DNA from 4 places in the Enterobacter sp. UPMP2060 genome. Region 1 is predicted to be linked to each of the others. Evidence: predicted binding sites of a transcription regulator. Region 1 holds the regulator's gene; each other region holds the start of a gene.
The links. The regulator PurR, encoded in region 1, represses purine synthesis genes. The targets are predictions, from matches to a motif close to CANGCAAACGTTTGCNTG.

Region 1 (5,297 bases):
GTTGCGTGGGTGATATCGTGCAGTACCGGTGAAATATAGGTGTAGAGGGTAAACATCGCCCCTGCCCCCAGCACGGTGGTGAGCAGCGCGGAGAGCACCTGCGGGCGCATCAGCACCGCCAGCTCTTTACGCACTTCCGGACGTTCTCCGGCATTGCCTTTCGGCAGGGAGAAGAACAGCGCCACCATTGCAACCACGCCCAGCCCGGCCGTCGCCAGGAAAGACATACGCCAGCCGATCGCTTCTCCCAGCCAGGTTGCCGCAGGCACCCCGCCGATATTGGCAATCGTCAGCCCCATAAACATGGTTGCCACGGCGCTCGCCTGCTTGTGTTTTGGCACCACGCTGGCAGCCACGACCGACCCCAGCCCAAAGAACGCGCCGTGGTTAAGGCTGGTCAGAATGCGCGACAGCATCAATGTGGTGTAGTCCGGCGAAATGGCCGAAAGCACGTTGCCCAGGGTGAAAATCGCCATCAGGAAAATCAGCGCATTGCGGCGCGCGCGGTGCGAAAGAAGAAGGGTCATCAGCGGCGCCCCTACCATCACGCCGATAGCGTAGGCGCTGATTAACATCCCTGCCGCAGGGATAGAGACATCTACGCCCCGGGCAATAACAGGAAGTAACCCCATTGGGGAGAATTCAGTGGTGCCAATCCCAAAAGCGCCAATCGCCAGGGCCAGCAGGGGAAAATTGATTTTCATGCGTCAACTCCGGATGCCGTGTCATGTGGTGACACAGAACAAAGAAGCAGAAAGCATAACATCAATCACAAAAAATGAGAAGTTAACAAAATGGCAAAAGATTTTTGCCAGAGAAGTAACAATCCGGGGAGTCGGGAGGGAGAAGGCTCTCCCTCCGCGTAAATCAGTGCAGCGCAGCCGTCAGACCGGCCGCAACAATCAGAGCCAGCACAACAATGGTGGTGAACAGCGAAAACTTAAGATCGGAACTCATCAATTTTTCTCCTTTTAATCCCCACACGAAAAGTGAGCTTGCTCATTTTTGCACAGATTACGTCAAAAATCTTCCTGGATTTATACTGATAACCACTTTACCTCTTCCCCTTTTCATCAAGATAGGACAAAATTCCACGCTAAATTTATTAGCGTACCGGCCATTGACCCCCTCCTGACGTCCCGTGTCGTTTTCCCGGCGTGCCGCAATTCAAGATTGCGAGATAAGGGTGAGAGAAGGCAAACGTTTACCTTCAAGTTTTTCAGGAGCTTAGGATATGGTCTGGAGTGACATTTAATGGCAACAATTAAAGACGTAGCAAAACGCGCAAACGTTTCCACTACAACCGTATCACATGTAATTAACAAAACCCGCTTTGTGGCGGAAGAGACGCGCAACGCCGTCTGGGCAGCGATCAAAGAGCTGCACTATTCGCCAAGTGCGGTTGCGCGTAGCCTCAAGGTTAATCACACCAAGTCCATTGGATTGCTGGCGACCAGCAGTGAAGCGGCCTATTTTGCCGAGATCATTGAAGCGGTCGAAAAGAACTGCTTCCAGAAAGGCTATACCCTGATTCTGGGCAACGCGTGGAACAGCATTGAAAAACAGCGCGCCTACCTGTCGATGATGGCGCAAAAGCGCGTTGATGGCCTGCTGGTGATGTGTTCCGAGTACCCGGAATCCGTGTTGTCGATGCTGGAAGAGTATCGCCATATTCCGATGGTGGTGATGGATTGGGGCGAAGCGCGCGCAGACTTTACCGATTCCGTTATCGATAACGCCTTTGAAGGCGGCTATATGGCCGGTCGTTATCTGATCGAACGCGGTCACCGCGAGATTGGCGTGATCCCCGGTCCGCTGGAGCGCAACACCGGCGCGGGCCGTCTGGCCGGTTTTATGAAAGCGATGGAAGAAGCGTTGATCAACGTGCCGGAAAACTGGATTGTGCAGGGCGACTTTGAGCCGGAATCGGGCTACCGCGCGATGCAGCAGATCGTCTCCCAGCCGCACCGTCCGACCGCCGTGTTCTGCGGGGGCGACATCATGGCCATGGGCGCGCTCTGCGCTGCCGACGAGCTGGGCCTGCGCGTACCGCAGGATATTTCCGTGATCGGCTATGACAACGTGCGTAACGCGCGTTTCTTCACCCCGGCGCTGACCACCATTCACCAGCCGAAAGATTCGCTGGGCGAAACGGCCTTCAATATGCTGATGGACAGGATCGTCAACAAGCGCGAAGAGTCGCAGTCTATTGAAGTTCACCCGCGTCTTATCGAACGCCGTTCCGTTGCGGATGGTCCGTTCCGCGACTACCGTCGTTAATCGCTTTACGGGGCCAGCTATGCTGGCTCCCGTAACCATTCCCGGTTCAGCGTTTCGCTGTCTCCCAGATAATCCAGCAGCCAGGCCATCGCAGGCGAGACGTCATTTTGCTGCCAGGTGAGGCAGCAGGCCGCATCCGGGAACGGATTCTCCAGCGTCAGCTCAACCCACTCTCCGGTATCGATGCGCGGACGCGCGAAATGAACGGGCACCATCGCGACGCACAGCCCGGCGCTGAGGCACGTCGCCGACGATTCCCAGTCAGGGGCCACCACCCGCCGCTGGTTGTCCAGAAGCCAGGTGATACGCTTGGGCAATGAACGGGACGTATCCTCCAGCACCAGCGACGGCCAGTTGCGCAGCGTGTCATCGCTGAGCGGCCCTTCCATCGCCGCCAGCGGATGATCGCTTGCCACCACGCATTTCCAGCTCAGCATCCCCATATCGCGAAAAGCGTAACGTCCCCCGACCGGGATCGCCTGCGTGGCCCCAATCGCCATCTCTGCCCTGCCGTCCGCCAGCGCATCCCAGACGCCGTTAAACACCTCCTGCGAGACCCGCAGCTCGACGTCAGAAAAATGACGGTAGAAATCGACGATCATCTGCCGGGTGCGTTCCGGCTTAACGATATTATCCACCGCGATGGAAAGGTGTCCCCGCCAGCCGTTAGCGATCTGCTGACACTGTTCGCGGGTGATCTGCATTTTTTTGATAACAGAACGCCCTTCCTTCAAAAACCACGCGCCTGCGGGCGTTAATTCCACATCACGATGCCGCCGTTCAAACAGCGGAACCGCCAGCCACTCCTCCAGCTGGCGCACCGTGTAGCTGATTGCCGAAGGGACGCGGTGCAGCTCCTGCGCCGCACCGCTAAAGCTGCCGTTACGCGCAACAGCATCGACCACTTCAAGAGAATAATCTGACCACATTTTCTGCCTGCAAAATTTTTGAATGCACCAGCCAAATATTAGCGTTTCACAAGCAGCTTTGCACTCCCTACACTCAGCGCCAATGTATACCTGCCTCCTCAGGAGAATAAAATAATGCAACCCAGGAACGGTTTTTTAGTCTGGCTCGGCGGCTTAAGCGTGCTGGGCTTTTTGGCCACCGATATGTACCTGCCGGCGTTTGCCGCCATGCAGGAAGATTTACAAACGCCGGCTGCCGCCATCAGCGCCAGCCTGAGTTTATTCCTCGCCGGCTTTGCCTTCGCACAGCTGCTCTGGGGACCGCTCTCGGATCGCTTTGGTCGTAAACCGGTGCTGTTGCTGGGCCTGGCCATTTTTGCCGTGGGCTGCCTGGGAATGTTATGGGTTCGCGATGCCACCTGGCTGCTGGTGCTGCGTTTTATTCAGGCCGTGGGCGTCTGTGCCGCGGCCGTGACCTGGCAGGCGCTGGTCACCGACTATTACCCTGCTAACCGCACAAACCGTATCTTCGCCACCATTATGCCGCTGGTGGGCCTCTCACCTGCCCTCGCTCCCCTGCTGGGCAGCTGGATCCTCGCGCATTTCGACTGGCAGGCCATTTTCGCCACGCTGTTTGCCATTACCCTGGTCCTGATGCTGCCGGCGTTCGCCCTTAAGCCAGCGCATAAAAAAGAAGCGCATGCAGACGCGAAGCCGATTACCTTCACTTCCCTGCTCAGCGCCAAAGCGTATCGCGGGAATGTCCTGATCTATGCCGCCTGCTCGGCAAGCTTCTTCGCGTGGCTCACCGGCTCGCCGTTCATTCTGCACGATATGGGCTACAGCCCGGCAGCCATCGGCCTGAGCTATGTTCCGCAGACCATCGCGTTCCTGGTAGGCGGGTACGGCTGTCGCGCGGCGCTGCAAAAGTGGGAAGGTCAGCAGATGCTGCCGTGGCTGCTGGTGCTATATGCGCTGAGCGTTATCGGGACCTGGGCCGTTGGCTTTATTCCTGGCGCCGGTCTGGCCGAAATTTTGATCCCATTCTGCGTGATGGCCGTTGCGAACGGGGCGATTTACCCTATCGTTGTAGCCCAGGCGCTGCGTCCCTTCCCGCAGGCAACAGGCCGCGCCGCCGCGCTGCAGAATACCCTGCAGCTGGGGCTGTGCTTCCTGGCAAGCCTGGTTGTATCGGCGCTGATTGCCACGCCGCTCCTGACCACCACCAGCGTGATGCTGGTGACCGTTGCGCTGGCGGTGTTGGGCTATCGCATGCAGGCCTCCGCGCAGCGTGAGCAGGAAAAGAGTGCTCAGGTTGAAACGTCACATGCCTGATTGCGCCAGAAATCATGTTAATTTTCAGTGATTAGGTTGCTAAGAATTTTCTATTGAATCACCAAATTTTGAGGCCTATACTAAATTTGGTTCGATTAAATACGATAAATATTAATTGTTAACGGGAGCCGGAGTGCTCCCGTTTTACCATGGAAGGCATTTCGGCAAGGGTTATCTCCCTTCCTCTGTTCTACGTCGGATACTAGCCTCGCGGTATTTACCGTGAGATTTCTCACAAACCAAAAAAAGCGTCTACGCTGTTTTAAGGTTCTGATCACAGTAGGGTGATGGAGAAGCTATGAGTTCATCGTGTATAGAAGAAGTCAGCGTTCCGGACGATAACTGGTCCCGGATCGTCAGTGAACTGTTAGGTCGAGCAGGCATCACTATCAATGGATCATCGCCATCCGATCCTCAGGTTAAACATCCCGACTTTTTTAAACGCGTGCTGCGAGAGGGATCGTTAGGCCTGGGAGAAAGCTACATGGACGGCTGGTGGGAGTGCGAACGTCTGGATACCTTTTTCGCCAGCGTGCTGCGTGCCGGTCTTGAAAATCAACTCCCTCGCAATCTGAAAGACACCCTGCGCGTCGCCTCTGCCCGACTGTTCAATCTGCAAAGTAAAAAACGCGCATGGATCGTAGGCAAAGAGCACTACGATCTTGGCAACGACCTGTTCAGCCGTATGCTGGACCCTTTCATGCAGTACTCCTGCGCCTACTGGAAAGAGGCGTCGACGCTTGAAGAGGCCCAGCAGGCCAAGCTGCGTCTGAT
Region 2 (5,297 bases), on a different contig from region 1:
GAAGCCAAACGCGGGAAATACGGCGCAGAGATGATCCACCCGGAGTACCGCGTGCAGGGCGATCTCAGCACGCCGGAAATGCAGGAGACGCTTACCCCGGTTTACCCGACAACCGAAGGCATCAAGCAGGCGACGCTGCGCAAGCTCACCGATCAGGCGCTGGAGCTGCTGGATACCTGCGCCATTACCGAGCTGCTGCCGCCAGAGCTGGCGCAGGGCATGATGAGCCTACCCGAGGCGCTGCGAACCCTGCATCGACCGCCGCCAACGCTGCAGCTCAACGATTTAGAAAGCGGCAAACACCCCGCACAACAGCGTCTTATCCTTGAGGAATTACTGGCACATAACCTGAGCATGCTGGCGCTTCGCGCGGGCGCGCAGCGTTTCCACGCTCAGCCGTTAAGCCAGAACGATGCGCTCAAAGATAAGCTGCTGGCCTCGCTGCCGTTTAAACCCACCGGCGCGCAGGCGCGCGTCACCGCCGAGATTGAACGCGATATGGCGCTCGACGTGCCGATGATGCGTCTGGTGCAGGGCGACGTGGGCTCCGGTAAAACGCTGGTTGCCGCCCTGGCGGCCCTGCGCGCGATTGCTAACGGTAAACAGGTGGCGCTAATGGCGCCGACCGAGTTGCTGGCTGAACAGCACGCCAACAATTTCCGCGCCTGGTTTGCGCCACTCGGAATTGAAGTGGGCTGGCTTGCCGGGAAGCAAAAAGGCAAAGCGCGCCTTGCGCAACAGGAGGCTATTGCCAGCGGGCAGGTGCAGATGATTGTCGGCACGCACGCCATCTTCCAGGAGCAGGTGCAGTTTAACGGTCTTGCGCTGGTGATTATCGACGAGCAGCACCGCTTCGGCGTGCATCAGCGTCTGGCGCTCTGGGAGAAAGGGCTGCAGCAGGGCTTCCACCCGCATCAGCTGATCATGACCGCTACGCCGATCCCGCGTACCCTGGCGATGACCGCCTACGCCGATCTGGATACCTCCACCATCGACGAACTGCCGCCGGGCCGTACGCCGGTCACAACGGTCGCCATTCCCGACACGCGCCGCAGCGATATCATCGACCGCGTGCGCAACGCCTGCACCCAGGAAGGGCGTCAGGCCTACTGGGTCTGTACGCTGATTGAAGAGTCTGAACTGCTGGAAGCGCAGGCTGCCGAAGCAACGTGGGAAGAGCTTAAGCTGGCGCTGCCCGAGCTGAACGTGGGTCTGGTTCACGGACGCATGAAGCCCGCCGAAAAACAGGCGGTGATGCAGTCGTTCAAACAGGGTGATTTACATCTGCTGATCGCCACCACGGTGATCGAAGTCGGCGTGGACGTCCCCAATTCCAGCCTGATGATCATCGAAAACCCGGAGCGTCTCGGCCTTGCCCAGCTCCACCAGCTGCGCGGGCGCGTCGGGCGCGGCGCGGTGGCGTCCCACTGCGTACTGCTCTACAAAGCGCCTCTTTCCAAAACCGCCCAGATGCGTCTGCAGGTGCTGCGCGACAGCAACGACGGTTTTGTTATTGCGCAAAAAGACCTGGAGATCCGCGGCCCGGGCGAACTGCTGGGCACGCGTCAGACGGGTAATGCGGAATTCAAAGTAGCGGATTTGCTGCGCGATCAGGCCATGATCCCCGAGGTTCAGCGGCTCGCCCGCCATATTCATGAACGCTACCCCGAACAGGCGGCAGCGTTAATTGAGCGCTGGATGCCGGAAACCGAGCGGTATTCCAACGCCTGATCTCAGGCAAACATCGGCAGCATCAGGTACAGCTTGATCACCAGCGCGTTGACGATATCAATAAAGAACGCCCCAACCATCGGGACCACCAGAAACGCCATGTGCGATGGTCCGAACCGTTCGGTGATCGCCTGCATGTTGGCTATAGCCGTTGGGGTAGCCCCCAGACCAAACCCGCAGTGACCCGCTGCCAGCACCGCCGCATCGTAGTTTTTGCCCATCATGCGCCAGGTCACGAACATGGCGTACAGCGCCATAAACAGCGCCTGTACCGCCAGAATCGCCACCATCGGCAGCGCCAGCGAGGCCAGCTCCCACAGCTTGAGGCTCATCAGCGCCATCGCCAGGAACAGCGACAGGCAGACGTTGCCGAGCACCGATACCGCCCGTTCAAACACGCGGTAGAAGCCCATCAGCGCCAGACCGTTGCTCAGGATCACCCCGATAAACAGCACGCAGACAAACGTCGGCAGTTCAAACGCGGAACCCGCCAGCCATTGCGCAACCACTTTGCCCACGGTCAGGCAGATGGCGATCGTCGCGATAGTTTCAATCAGCACCAGCGAGGTGATGCTGCGGCCAACGTCCGGCTTTTCGAAGGCGGTCGGCACCAGCTCATCGTCCGGCCTGCCGTTCGGCGTGGTGGAGTGCTTAACCAGATACCGCGCCACCGGACCGCCAATCAGGCCACCCAGCACCAGGCCAAAGGTCGCACAGGCCATCGCCACTTCCGTCGCGTTTTCAAACCCATAGCGCTCGATGAACAGCTTGCTCCACGCGGCCCCGGTTCCGTGACCGCCCGAAAGAGTAATCGACCCCGCCAGCAGACCCATCAGCGGATCCAGCCCCAGCAGCGTTGCCATGCCGATGCCAATGGCGTTTTGCATCAGCAGCAGCCCCACCACCACAATCAGGAATACGCCGAGCACCTTACCGCCCGAGCGCAGGCTTGCCAGGTTGGCATTCAGGCCGATAGTGGCAAAGAAGGCCAGCATCAGCGGATCTTTCAGGGACATATCAAAATCGATTTCCCAGCCCATGCTTTTTTTCAGTATCAGCAGGGCCAGCGCCACCAGCAGGCCACCGGCGACAGGTTCAGGAATGGTGTATTTCTTCAGAAGGGAAACGCTATGTACCAGCTTGCGACCAAGCAGAAGAACCAGCGTTGCGGCAACAAGGGTCGACAACGTATCGAGATGAATCATAAAAGGCTCCTGTTATGCGCGTGTTCCATACACACGCGGCGTTATCCTGGGCCGGTTTGCGCTCTTCATGAGCCCCCGGCGCAAAAAGTGTAATTTTTTTTCCCCACGCGTTGTAGAAAACCTGCTCACAGCGGCAGATTTTCTTCCCTTTTTTTGCTGGCAATCGTTTGCTTTTACCAGGTGGTCAGATAAAATGCCCGCTTTTCCACCGTGGGATTGCCGCCGATGTCCGTTAACACCATAGAGTCGCCTGATGCGCAACCGATTGCGCAGAAGCAAAATAGCGAACTGATTTACCGCCTTGAGGATCGCCCGCCGCTGCCGCAAACGCTTTTCGCCGCCTGCCAGCATCTTCTGGCGATGTTTGTTGCGGTGATCACCCCGGCGCTGCTGATTTGCCAGGCGCTCGGTTTACCGGCGCAGGACACGCAGCACATTATCAGCATGTCTCTCTTCGCCTCCGGCGTGGCCTCGATTATTCAAATTAAAGCGTGGGGGCCGGTAGGGTCGGGATTATTGTCGATTCAGGGCACCAGCTTTAACTTCGTGGCACCGCTGATCATGGGCGGTACGGCGCTAAAAACCGGCGGTGCGGATGTCCCAACCATGATGGCGGCGCTGTTCGGCACCCTGATGCTGGCCAGCTGTACGGAGATGGTCATCTCCCGCGTTCTGCATCTGGCTCGCCGCGTCATCACCCCGCTGGTTTCTGGCGTCGTCGTAATGATTATCGGCCTGTCGCTGATTCAGGTGGGCCTGACCTCCATTGGCGGCGGTTATGCCGCAATGAGCGACCACACCTTCGGCGCGCCGAAAAACCTGCTGCTGGCGGGTGTCGTGCTGGCGATCATTATTCTGCTTAACCGTCAGCGTAATCCTTACCTGCGCGTCGCCTCGCTGGTGATCGCCATGGCGGCGGGCTACCTGCTGGCGTGGGCGCTGGGCATGCTGCCGGAGAACACCGCGCCGACCAACAGCGCGCTGATCACTGTCCCCACGCCGCTGTACTACGGTCTGGGCATTGACTGGGGCCTGCTCCTGCCGCTGATGCTGGTCTTTATGATCACCTCTCTGGAAACCATCGGCGATATCACCGCTACCTCCGACGTCTCCGAGCAGCCGGTGTCCGGCCCGCTGTACATGAAGCGTCTGAAAGGCGGCGTGCTGGCGAACGGCCTGAACTCGTTTGTCTCTGCGGTATTCAACACCTTCCCGAACTCCTGCTTCGGCCAGAACAACGGCGTGATCCAGCTGACCGGGGTTGCCAGCCGCTACGTCGGTTTTGTGGTGGCGCTGATGCTGATCGTCCTCGGCCTGTTCCCGGCGGTAAGCGGCTTTGTGCAGCACATTCCTGAGCCGGTGCTGGGCGGCGCAACGCTGGTAATGTTCGGGACCATCGCGGCCTCCGGCGTGCGTATCGTCTCCCGCGAGCCGCTGAACCGCCGCGCGATCATGATTATCGCCCTGTCGCTGGCCGTCGGTCTGGGTGTTTCCCAGCAGCCGCTGATCCTGCAGTTTGCGCCTGACTGGGTGAAAAACCTGCTCTCTTCCGGCATTGCCGCGGGCGGTATCACCGCTATCGTTCTGAACCTCGTTTTCCCGCCTGAAAAGAACTGATCCTCTTCACGGCAGGCAGCCAATGCCTGCCGTGACATCTAATTACACCATTCCCGCCTTGAGGATTGCGCATAAATCGTGCATAACTCCCTTATGTGCGTTTTGCGGGATGGAAGACCATGAAATTTATTGGAAAGCTCCTCATCTATCTTCTGGTAGCCCTGCTCATTGTGCTGCTGGCGTTCTACATTTTGCTCCAGACCCGCTGGGGCGCGTCTCAGGTCAGCAGCTGGGTGACGGTGAATACCGACTACGAACTCAGTTTCGACAAGATGAATCACCGCTTTTCGTCGCCTTCCCACATCATTCTGGAAAACGTCACCTTCGGTCGGGACGGTAAACCCGCCACGCTGGTAGCCAAAAAAGTCGATATCGGCCTGAGCAGCCGCCAGATAACCGATCCGTTGCATATGGACACCATCACCCTGTTCGACGGCACGCTGAATCTCTCGCCCCAGACGGCACCGCTGCCTTTCCAGGCGGATCGCCTGCAGCTGAACAACATGGCCTTTAACAGCCCGAATACTGAATGGGACTTGAGCGCGCAGAAGGTCACGGGCGGCGTCAGCCCGTGGCAGCCGGAAGCGGGCAACGTGCTGGGGAACAACGCGCAGATCCAGATGAGCGCGGGCTCGCTGACCCTGAACGGCGTACCGGCGACCAACGTGCTAATCGAGGGCCAGCTCAACGGCAAGGAAGTGGTGCTGAAAACGATTGGTGCCGACATGGCCCGTGGCTCGCTTA
Region 3 (5,297 bases), on a different contig from region 1:
TTCGTTAATCAGGAAGATTTGATTGCGCGCCATCTCCAGCAGCAGTTCGTTATACAGGCCGTCAAATTCCTGATCGGCTTTCAGCACGCGGGACTGGATTTTGCCCAGCAGATGCCGCGAGTGCGAGTTTAAGCCCTGTTCTTCGCTGATGATGATGCGTCTTTTCAGCTCGGCAAAGCGAACCTTGTAGAACTCATCCAGGTTGTTGGAATAAATGCCCAAAAAACGCATGCGCTCGATAAGCGGGTTACTTTTGTCTGCCGCTTCCTGGAGTACACGTTCGTTAAATGCTAACCAGCTTAGCTCTTTCTCGATATATAACTTTTCCTGACCCATTACAGCTCACACTCCAGTTCAATCACAGGACGTGGTAAATCCGTCTCGTCCTTATTATGGCGAGCATTTCCACGATATGTCCAACAGTGCCAGAAAAGTATGACAGTTATTTTTTTGTTGGGGATTTTAGAAGGTTGGAGAAGGGAATATCGGGTAATGCAATGAACAGGTCGGGTAAGCGCAGCAGCGCCACCCGACGTAACAAACTACTCTTCCGCCGCATAACCCTGCGGGGGTAACTTCACGCCGTCCAGCCAGGCTGCGCCGTCGCGCATCTCGAGACGCCCGTCGACAAACCAGCTGACCACCAGCGGGTAAATGGCGTGTTCCTGGGTCTGCACGCGTTCGGTCACGTCTTCTTCGCTGTCGCCGTCAAAGACCGGAACTTTGGCCTGCAGGATCACCGGACCGCCGTCCAGCTCGTCGGTAACGAAATGCACGGAGGTGCCGTGCTCCTCATCGCCGTTTTCCAGAACCTGACGATGGGTGTGCAGGCCGGGATATTTCGGCAGCAGGGAAGGGTGGATATTCAGCAGACGACCGGCGAAGTGTTCGACGAAGGCCGGGCTCAGAATACGCATATAGCCCGCCAGCACGACCACGTCCGGCGCGTAGGCATCAATCTCATGCACCAGCTCGCGGTCAAAGGCTTCACGCCCGGCGAACTGGCTGGCTTCCAGCGCGTGCGCGGGAATGTTCGCTTCCCGCGCGCGCTCAAGGCCGAACGCGTCGGCCTTGTTGCTGAAAACTGCCCGAATGGTGCCATTGATTTTCTTCTGCTTGCAGGCGTCTATGATGGCCTGCAAATTGCTTCCGTTGCCGGAAATGAGCACCACGATGTTTTTCATTCAATGACCACACGCTGTTCGGAATCGGAAGCTTTAATCGTACCGATTTTCCACGCGTTTTCACCTTTTTCAGTCAGCAGTTTAACCGCTTTATCCGCTTCGCTTGCCGGCAGGGCGATAACCATGCCCACGCCGCAGTTAAAGGTGCGGTACATTTCGTGAGAGCTCACGTTGCCTGCGGTCTGCAGCCAGTTAAACACGGCTGGCCACTGCCATGAGGATTCGTCGATCACCGCCTGGGTGTTGTCCGGCAGGACGCGCGGGATGTTTTCCCAGAAGCCGCCGCCGGTCAGGTGAGCGATAGCGTGAACGTCGACGTTCTCGATAAGCTCAAGCACGTTTTTCACGTAGATGCGGGTCGGCGCCAGCAGATGGTCAGCCAGCGGTTTACCGTCCAGCTCGGTGGTCAGCGGGTCACAGCCGCTCACTTCGAGGATTTTACGCACCAGGGAGTAGCCGTTGGAGTGCGGGCCGCTGGAGGCCAGCGCGATCAGCACATCGCCATCGGCCACTTTGCTGCCGTCGATAATTTCTGATTTTTCTACTACGCCGACGCAGAAGCCCGCGACGTCATAATCTTCGCCGTGATACATGCCCGGCATTTCTGCGGTTTCACCACCGACCAGCGCACAGCCGGACTGCAGGCAGCCTTCGGCGATACCGTTAATCACGCTGGCAGCGGTATCCACGTCCAGTTTGCCGGTTGCGTAGTAATCGAGGAAGAACAGCGGCTCTGCGCCCTGTACCACCAGGTCATTCACGCACATCGCGACCAGATCGATACCGATCGTGTCGTGACGTTTTAAATCCATCGCCAGGCGCAGTTTAGTGCCTACACCGTCAGTACCCGAGACCAGAACAGGTTCACGATATTTTTGCGGCAGCGCGCACAGTGCGCCGAAGCCACCCAGACCACCCATCACTTCCGGGCGGCGGGTTTTTTTCACCACACCTTTGATTCGGTCAACCAGCGCATTACCTGCGTCAATATCAACACCGGCATCTTTGTAGCTGAGAGAAGTTTTGTTGGTCACGGCTTAAATCCCCACGCGATTGCATAGCTAGTAAGAAAAATCGGCGCAATTCTAACAGTCCAGGCAAACGTTTGCGAGCCTATTCTGGACGTGGGGATCTTTTTTTCTGTGTACCTCGTGAATGCAGCCAAACTTGACTCTGTTCACGAAAATGAAACCGGTTTCTGAGAACTGCTTGCAACAGCTACGCCCTTTGCACATCATCGAAATGAAACCGGTTTCTGTAATTGTTTTTGCAGAAAATAACGCAGAATGAGGGAAAGCGAATGTCGGGATTTAAAGCAGGTTTTCTGTGGGGCGGGGCCGTTGCGGCGCACCAGCTGGAAGGCGGCTGGAAAGAGGGCGGCAAGGGCGTGAGCGTCGCCGATGTGATGACCGCGGGGGCGCACGGCGTGCCGCGTGAAATCACCAACGGCGTGCTGGAGGGGAAAAATTATCCTAACCATGAAGCCATCGATTTCTACCACCGCTATAAAGAAGACATCAGACTCTTTGCCGAGATGGGGTTCAAATGCTTCCGCACCTCTATTGCCTGGACGCGGATCTTCCCGAAAGGCGACGAGCTTGAGCCTAACGAGGCTGGCCTGAAATTCTATGACGATCTGTTCGACGAATGCCTGAAGTACGGCATCGAACCGGTTATCACCCTGTCTCACTTCGAGATGCCTTTCCATCTGGTTACGGAATACGGCGGCTGGCGCAACCGTAAGCTGATCGACTTCTTCGTTCGTTTTGCAAAAGTGGTGTTCCAGCGCTACCAGCATAAGGTGAAGTACTGGATGACCTTCAACGAGATCAACAACCAGGCTAACTTCCACGAAGACTTTGCGCCGTTTACGAACTCCGGGCTGAAGTACGCGCCGGGTGAAGACCGTGAGCCGGTGATGTTCCAGGCGGCGCACTACGAGCTCGTGGCCAGCGCCCTGGCGGTGAAGGCGGGGCGCGAGATTAACCCGTCGCTGCAGATTGGCTGCATGATTGCCATGTGTCCTATCTACCCGCTGACCTGCGCGCCGGACGATATGATGATGGCGATGAACGCCATGCACCGCCGCTACTGGTTCACCGACGTGCACGTGCGCGGCAAGTACCCGCAGCACCTGCTCAACTACTTCGAACGTCGCGGCTTCGCGCTGGATATAACCGAAGAAGATAAAGCCGCGCTGAAGCAGGGCTGCGTCGATTACATCGGCTTCAGCTACTACATGTCCTTCGCCACCAAGGCGACGGCGGACAACCCGCAGCTGGATTACGACGAAAGCAAGAGCCTGGTCTCTAACCCCTACGTGCAGAAATCCGACTGGGGCTGGCAGATTGACCCGGTCGGGCTGCGCTACTCCCTGAACTGGTTCTGGGATCACTACCAGCTGCCGCTGTTTATCGTTGAGAACGGCTTTGGCGCGATCGACGTGCAGGAGAGCGACGGCACGGTGAACGACCAGTACCGTATTGATTATCTGGCCGCCCATATCCGCGAGATGAAAAAAGCGGTGGTGGAAGATGGCGTGGAGCTGATGGGCTACACCCCGTGGGGCTGCATCGACCTGGTGTCTGCCGGTACGGGCGAAATGAAAAAACGCTACGGCTTTATCTTTGTGGATAAAGACAATGAAGGGAACGGCACGCTGAACCGCAGTAAGAAGAAATCGTTCGACTGGTATAAGCAGGTGATTGCGAGCAACGGCGAGAACCTGTAATTGTCGGGTGGCGCTAACGCTTACCCGACCTACACTACACGTAGGCCGCGTAAGCGCAGTGCCACCGGGCAGAACCCCGCACCCAAGCCGGAGTCTCGCCTCCGGTTTTTTTGTCTCTAAATCACTTTGCTTGATATACGTCAAGCAACATGGGTATGGCCTAATCCGAAAAAAGCGGTATAATCCCGCGATTTTTTTGCGGACGCCACCTCAGAGGAGAAAGAGAATGAAGATTGTGGAAGTGAAACACCCACTCGTTAAACACAAGTTGGGCCTGATGCGTGAGCATGACATCAGCACGAAGCGTTTTCGCGAACTGGCATCTGAAGTCGGCAGCCTGCTGACCTACGAAGCGACCTCTGATCTGGAAACAGAAAAAGTCACCATCGAAGGCTGGAACGGCCCGGTGCAGGTTGAGCAGATCAAAGGTAAGAAAATTACCGTGGTGCCAATTCTGCGTGCCGGTCTCGGCATGATGGAAGGCGTGCTGGAGCACGTGCCAAGCGCGCGTATCAGCGTGGTCGGGATCTACCGTAACGAAGAAACCCTTGAGCCGGTTCCTTACTTCCAGAAGCTGGTCTCTAACATCGACGAGCGTATGGCGCTGGTGGTTGACCCAATGCTCGCGACCGGTGGCTCAATGATCGCCACCATCGACCTGCTGAAAAACGCGGGCTGTAACAGCATTAAGGTGCTGGTACTGGTTGCCGCTCCGGAAGGGATCGCGGCGCTGGAAAAAGCGCACCCGGACGTTGAGCTGTATACCGCCTCTATCGACCAGGGCCTGAACGAGCACGGGTACATCATCCCGGGGCTCGGCGATGCCGGCGATAAGATCTTTGGTACGAAATAATCGAATAACGATAAATAAGCCGACTTTGATAGTCGGCTTTTTTTTGAATAAAACACCAACAATACTACACAGAGGAAAACACTATGACGCGCCGTGCTATCGGGGTGAGTGAAAGACCGCCGCTTTTACAGACTATCCCGCTTAGTTTGCAGCACCTGTTCGCCATGTTTGGCGCAACCGTGCTGGTGCCAATCCTGTTCCACATTAACCCGGCCACCGTGCTGCTGTTCAACGGCATTGGTACGCTGCTGTACCTCTTTATCTGTAAAGGCAAAATTCCGGCGTATCTCGGGTCGAGCTTCGCCTTTATCTCGCCGGTGTTGCTGCTGCTGCCGCTGGGTTATGAAGTCGCGCTGGGCGGCTTTATCATGTGTGGCGTCCTGTTCTGCGTGGTGTCCTTCATTGTGAAGAAAGCCGGTACCGGCTGGCTGGACGTGATGTTCCCGCCTGCGGCGATGGGCGCCATCGTTGCGGTCATCGGTCTTGAGCTGGCGGGCGTCGCGGCGAATATGGCCGGTCTGCTGCCTGC
Region 4 (5,297 bases), on a different contig from region 1:
GTTGAACACGGAGCATTCAAACTGCTGAATTTCCGGGTTCTCGGCACGCACCGCGTCGATGAGATCGTTCAGATCCTGGAAAATCAGGCCGTCGGCACCGATGATCTGGCGAATTTCATCCACTTCACGGCCGTGAGCGATCAGCTCGTTGGCGGTTGGCATATCGATGCCGTACACGTTCGGGAAGCGAATCTCTGGCGCGGCAGAGGCCAGGTACACTTTCTTCGCACCCGCTTCGCGCGCCATCTCGATAATCTGCTCAGAGGTGGTGCCGCGAACGATGGAGTCATCCACCAGCAGAACGTTCTTGTCGCGGAATTCCGCGCGGTTGGCGTTCAGCTTGCGGCGCACGGACTTACGGCGCAGGTGCTGGCCCGGCATGATAAAGGTGCGGCCAACGTAGCGGTTCTTCACGAAGCCCTGACGGTATGGCTTGTCCAGAATGCGGGCGATCTCCAGCGCGATATCGCAGGAGGTTTCCGGAATAGGAATAACCACGTCGATGTCGAGATCGTCCCACTCGCGGGCAATCTTCTCGCCCAGCTTGGTGCCCATGTTGACGCGCGCGCTGTAGACGGAAATCTTGTCGATGAAGGAATCCGGGCGGGCGAAGTAAACGTATTCAAACAGGCACGGGTTGCTGACCGGGTTATCGGCACACTGGCGGGTAAACAGCTGGCCCTTCTCGGTGATATAGACCGCTTCGCCCGGCGCAACGTCACGCAGGAATTCAAAGCCCAGGGTATCCAGCGCCACGCTCTCAGAGGCAACCATATATTCGGTACGGCCATCGCCAAGGTCGCGCTTGCCGAGTACCAGGGGACGAATGCCGTTTGGATCGCGGAAGGCGACCATGCCGTGACCGATAATCATCGCTACGCAGGCGTACGCGCCGCGGATCTGGCGGTTGGTCGCGGCAATCGCAGCAAAGATGTTGTCTGCTTCCAGCGGGTAGTGACGGAAGTTATCCAGCTCGCTGGCGAACACATTGAGCAGGATTTCAGAATCAGAGGTGGTGTTAATGTGGCGACGTTTCTCTTCGAACAGCTTTTTACGCAGCTCATGCGCGTTGGTCAGGTTGCCGTTATGAGCAAGGGTGATGCCATACGGTGAGTTGACGTAGAAAGGCTGTGCCTCGGAGGCGCTGGAACTGCCAGCAGTAGGATAACGAACGTGACCGATCCCCATATTACCTTGCAGACGCTGCATATGGCGGGCTTCAAACACATCGTTTACCAGGCCATTCGCCTTGCGTAAACGGAAGCAGTTGTTTGCATCAATGGTGATGATACCCGCAGCATCCTGCCCACGGTGCTGAAGCACCGTTAACGCGTCATAAATCGACTGGTTTACCGGCATGAAACCGGCGATACCGACAATACCGCACATTCGTCTTTTCCTCGTTAAGCCACATCTCAGGGTTTATGCCCTGGGCAAAAAACTCGACGAGCTTTGCAGATAGTCAAAGAACCATCTGATGATGAAGCTGAACTCTGGAATGAGCTGCGATTTCTGCCAGTCTTCGCTTTTGGAGAACCCGGTGAAGGTATCCAGGAAGAACAGGATCGCGGCTACAATCAGCACGCCTCGTAACGCCCCGAAACAGATCCCGAGCACCCTGTCCGTTCCTGACAGACCGGTTTTCTCGACCAGCTGACCTATCACGTAATTCACGATAGCGCCGACAATCAGCGTTGCGATAAACAGCACCGCGATGGCAATTCCGTTTCGGACCAGTTCATCTTCAAAGCCCGTGAACCAGACAGACAGGTAAGTGTAGTAATGACTGGCAACAAAGAAAGCACAACCCCAGGTTACCAGCGATAACGCTTCACGAACAAAGCCACGGATCAGGCTAACCAGACAGGAAAAACCAATCACCGCAATGATGGCGTAATCAATCCAGACCATATGTGTCCCACGATTTAACGCCCTGTCATCCAGTTCGGGGCGAATTCTAACAGAAAAAGAAAACGTTTGCGTAGGGATTTCCTTCCCGCGCGTAAATAAAAAAGGCGCTGAAAAAATGTTCAACGCCACGGTCCATTTGACGTCTCTGTGGACGTCTGCTCCCCCTCACCCCGGCCCTCTCCCTCAAGGGAGAGGGAGCAAACCACTCCGAGGTTGGGTAAGATCTTATCAGTTCGCGCTGTAGCCCATCACCACGCCGCTCAGGCCGGAGATCTGCTTCAGCTCACCGAGCGAACCTTTAAGCTTATCTTTGGACGCTTCTGGCCCCACGAGGATACGGGTAATTTTACCCTGCACCGGCGTGGAAGGTGAAGTGTAAACACGATATCCCGCACTGCGCAGTTTGCTCACGACCTCGTTAACTTTGTCGGCGTTTTTCAGCGCGCCGAGCTGCACAACGTACGCTTTTCCGGTCGGTGCCGCGTCTTGTTTTGCCGGCGGTGGGGTTTCTGATGCGGCAGCCAGCTGCTCTGCGGCTTTATCCCGCTGCGGTTTCGGCTGCGGTTTCTCAACCGGCTTCGGTTTTTCAACGGGTTTAGGCTGCTCTACCGGCACCGGATCGATATCGCTGCTGCTCGCTGCCGCCAGACGAGACGGATCGAGCGACGGTGCGGCGGCATCGCCTGCACGCACCTCTTCCGCCGCGCCTTCCGGCGGCTGAGCAGGCAGCGCCTGCGTCGCCGCTGGCAGCATATCCGGCTCATCGCGGTCACCCGGTTTCGGCACCAGCGGAATAGCGGCAAACTCGTCCTGATAATGCTTTTTCTGCCCGTCGAGCAGACCCGGGAGAATAATCACCCCGAGCGCGACCAGCACAATGGTTCCTGTTAAACGGTTCTGAAACTTACTCGCCACCGGTTCTCCCCGCGTCCATCACTTCCATGACATGTGCCACCGTGTGGAATGAACCACACACCAGCACGGTATCTTCTGGTTTAGCATCCGCCATCGCGGCATGCCAGGCCTGAGCCACGCTACTATAGATTGCGCCTTTGCCGAGATGTTCCATCAATTGCTCAGCCGTCGCGCCGCGCGGCCCCTCCAGAGGAGCACAATACCAGCTATCGACCACAGTCTCCATGCAGGCCAGCGTCCCGCCGATATCTTTATCATGAAGCATACCGATAACCGCCAGCACGCGCCCGGTTTTTGGTAACGATTTGAGACGTCCCGCGAGATACGCCGCCGCATGCGGGTTATGCGCCACGTCCAGAATCAGGCGCGGTGACTCGCTGACAATCTGGAAACGCCCGGGCAGAATTGCGCTCTGAATGCCGTCGCGAATTGCCTGCTCGCTGACCGCTAATCCGCTGGCGCGCAGTGCCGCCAGCGCGGTGGCCGCGTTCGGCTGCGGCACCTGCGGCAGCGGCAGATTGTCCAGCGCGCCCTGGGCATCGCTGAAGCGCCAGCCGTTATCCTGAACCTCATACTGCCAGTCAACGCCGCGGCGCAGCAGACGCGCGCCCTTCTCGTTTGCCACGTCAGCAATGGTGTGCGGCATGTCCGGCTCGCCGACCACGGCGGGTTTACTCGCCCGGAAAATACCGGCCTTCTCGCGGCCAATGCTTTCACGATCCGGTCCTAGCCAGTCGATATGGTCCAGCGCGATGCTGGTGACCACCGCCACGTCCGCATCCACCATATTGGTCGCATCAAGACGTCCGCCGAGGCCAACCTCAAGAATCACCACATCCAGCTGCGCCTGTTTGAACAGCCACAGAGCCGACAGGGTGCCGTATTCAAAATAGGTTAATGAGATCTCACCGCGCGCGGCTTCAATTTCCGCGAACGACGCCGTATGCGCCGATTCCGGCAGCTCGCTGTTCTGCACGCGAACGCGCTCGGTGTAGCGGACCAGGTGTGGAGAGCTGTACACGCCAACTTTGTAACCTGCGGCCATCAGGACAGATTCCAGCGTGCGGCAGGTAGTGCCTTTACCGTTGGTGCCCGCGACGGTGAACACGAAAGGTGCCGGTTTGAGCACATCAAGACGCGCGGCGACCTGGCTTACGCGCTCAAGCCCCATATCGATGGTTTTACTGTGCAGGTTTTCCAGATAAGAAAGCCACGCGGCCAGGGGCGACGTGGCTTGGGGAATGCTTTTATTTTCCATAATGCCCGGTTGTCATTAACAGATTAGAAAGCAAAAGGGCAGCGCCAACCGGCCCTGCCCTTTTCAGTTATCAGGCCTCGGGTTCCTGATCCGGTACCACCACACCTTCGCGCGGCTCATCCGGGTTCGGCGCTGGCAGATTCATCAGCTTCGCCAGAATGCTCGCCAGCTTCAGGCGCATTTCCGGACGGCGGACGATCATATCGATAGCGCCTTTCTCAATGAGGAACTCACTGCGCTGGAAGCCCGGCGGCAGTTTTTCACGAACGGTTTGCTCGATAACGCGAGGACCCGCAAAGCCGATCAGCGCTTTTGGCTCAGCGATGTTCAGGTCGCCCAGCATCGCGAAGCTCGCGGAGACGCCGCCCATGGTTGGGTCGGTCAGCACGGAGATGTACGGAAGACCGCGCTCCTGCATTTTCGCCAGCGCAGCAGAGGTTTTCGCCATCTGCATCAGCGACATCAGCGCTTCCTGCATACGCGCACCGCCGGAGGCTGAGAAGCAGATCAGCGGACAGTTGTCTTCCAGCGCCTGCTCAACGGCACGCACGAAGCGCGCACCGACCACGGAGCCCATTGAGCCGCCCATAAAGGAGAACTCAAAAGCAGCGGCGACAACCGGCATCTCATGCAGGGTGCCTTTCATGACGATCAGCGCGTCTTTCTCGCCGGTCTCTTTTTGTGCAGAGGCCAGACGATCTTTGTATTTTTTGGAATCGCGGAACTTCAGCACGTCTTTTGGCTCAAGTTCGCTACCCAGCTCTACCAGAGAGCCTTCGTCCAGCAGGCTATGCAGGCGGTTGCGCGCCGACATACGCATATGGTGGTCACACTTCGGACACACCTCAAGGTTGCGCTCCAGCTCTGCGCGATACAGAACCTGACCGCAGCTATCACACTTCGTCCATACCCCTTCAGGAATGCTCGCTTTGCGCGTTGGGGTAATGTTGCTTTTAATTCGTTCAATCCAGCTCATTGATAACCTTTCTGCCTGAACCTGGTCGTATGCCAGTTTTGCTATAAGAGGCGAATAATGCCATTTTTGCCTCCAACAGACCATGAATGTTGCACATTAAAACATAACAGCCCGAAACTTTGGATAAAAAAGTGGTCGAACCGCCAGTGTGCATTTACTTCGCTTGTTTTGCCGCCGCACGTTTGTGACGAATGATTTCGATAACGCCAGGCAGTACGGAAAGCACAATAATCGCTA

Region 2: a site for PurR is predicted at 3,093-3,110, ahead of gltS (sodium/glutamate symporter). Genes of this name have one in related genera too.
Region 3: a site for PurR is predicted at 2,279-2,296, ahead of purM (phosphoribosylformylglycinamidine cyclo-ligase). Genes of this name have one in related genera too.
Region 4: a site for PurR is predicted at 1,967-1,984, ahead of cvpA (colicin V production protein). Genes of this name have one in related genera too.

What each region holds. Positions count from the first base shown of each region.
Region 1 is NZ_JBSKJQ010000001.1:751,062-756,358, reverse strand. It holds gene ACWKXN_RS03740 (MFS transporter) at 1-704, opposite strand, end outside; gene cydH (cytochrome bd-I oxidase subunit CydH) at 868-957, opposite strand; gene purR (HTH-type transcriptional repressor PurR) at 1,255-2,280, shown strand; gene punR (DNA-binding transcriptional activator PunR) at 2,298-3,209, opposite strand; gene punC (purine nucleoside transporter PunC) at 3,324-4,523, shown strand; gene cfa (cyclopropane fatty acyl phospholipid synthase) at 4,822-5,297, shown strand, end outside.
Region 2 is NZ_JBSKJQ010000010.1:27,470-32,766, reverse strand. It holds gene recG (ATP-dependent DNA helicase RecG) at 1-1,731, shown strand, start outside; gene gltS (sodium/glutamate symporter) at 1,734-2,936, opposite strand; gene xanP (xanthine/proton symporter XanP) at 3,162-4,553, shown strand; gene ACWKXN_RS17555 (AsmA family protein) at 4,673-5,297, shown strand, end outside.
Region 3 is NZ_JBSKJQ010000002.1:105,553-110,849, forward strand. It holds gene ppk1 (polyphosphate kinase 1) at 1-336, opposite strand, end outside; gene purN (phosphoribosylglycinamide formyltransferase) at 543-1,184, opposite strand; gene purM (phosphoribosylformylglycinamidine cyclo-ligase) at 1,181-2,218, opposite strand; gene ACWKXN_RS05925 (6-phospho-beta-glucosidase) at 2,485-3,915, shown strand; gene upp (uracil phosphoribosyltransferase) at 4,142-4,768, shown strand; gene uraA (uracil permease) at 4,852-5,297, shown strand, end outside.
Region 4 is NZ_JBSKJQ010000002.1:258,956-264,252, reverse strand. It holds gene purF (amidophosphoribosyltransferase) at 1-1,389, opposite strand, end outside; gene cvpA (colicin V production protein) at 1,423-1,911, opposite strand; gene dedD (cell division protein DedD) at 2,140-2,826, opposite strand; gene folC (bifunctional tetrahydrofolate synthase/dihydrofolate synthase) at 2,816-4,084, opposite strand; gene accD (acetyl-CoA carboxylase, carboxyltransferase subunit beta) at 4,155-5,060, opposite strand; gene ACWKXN_RS06690 (DedA family protein) at 5,215-5,297, opposite strand, start outside.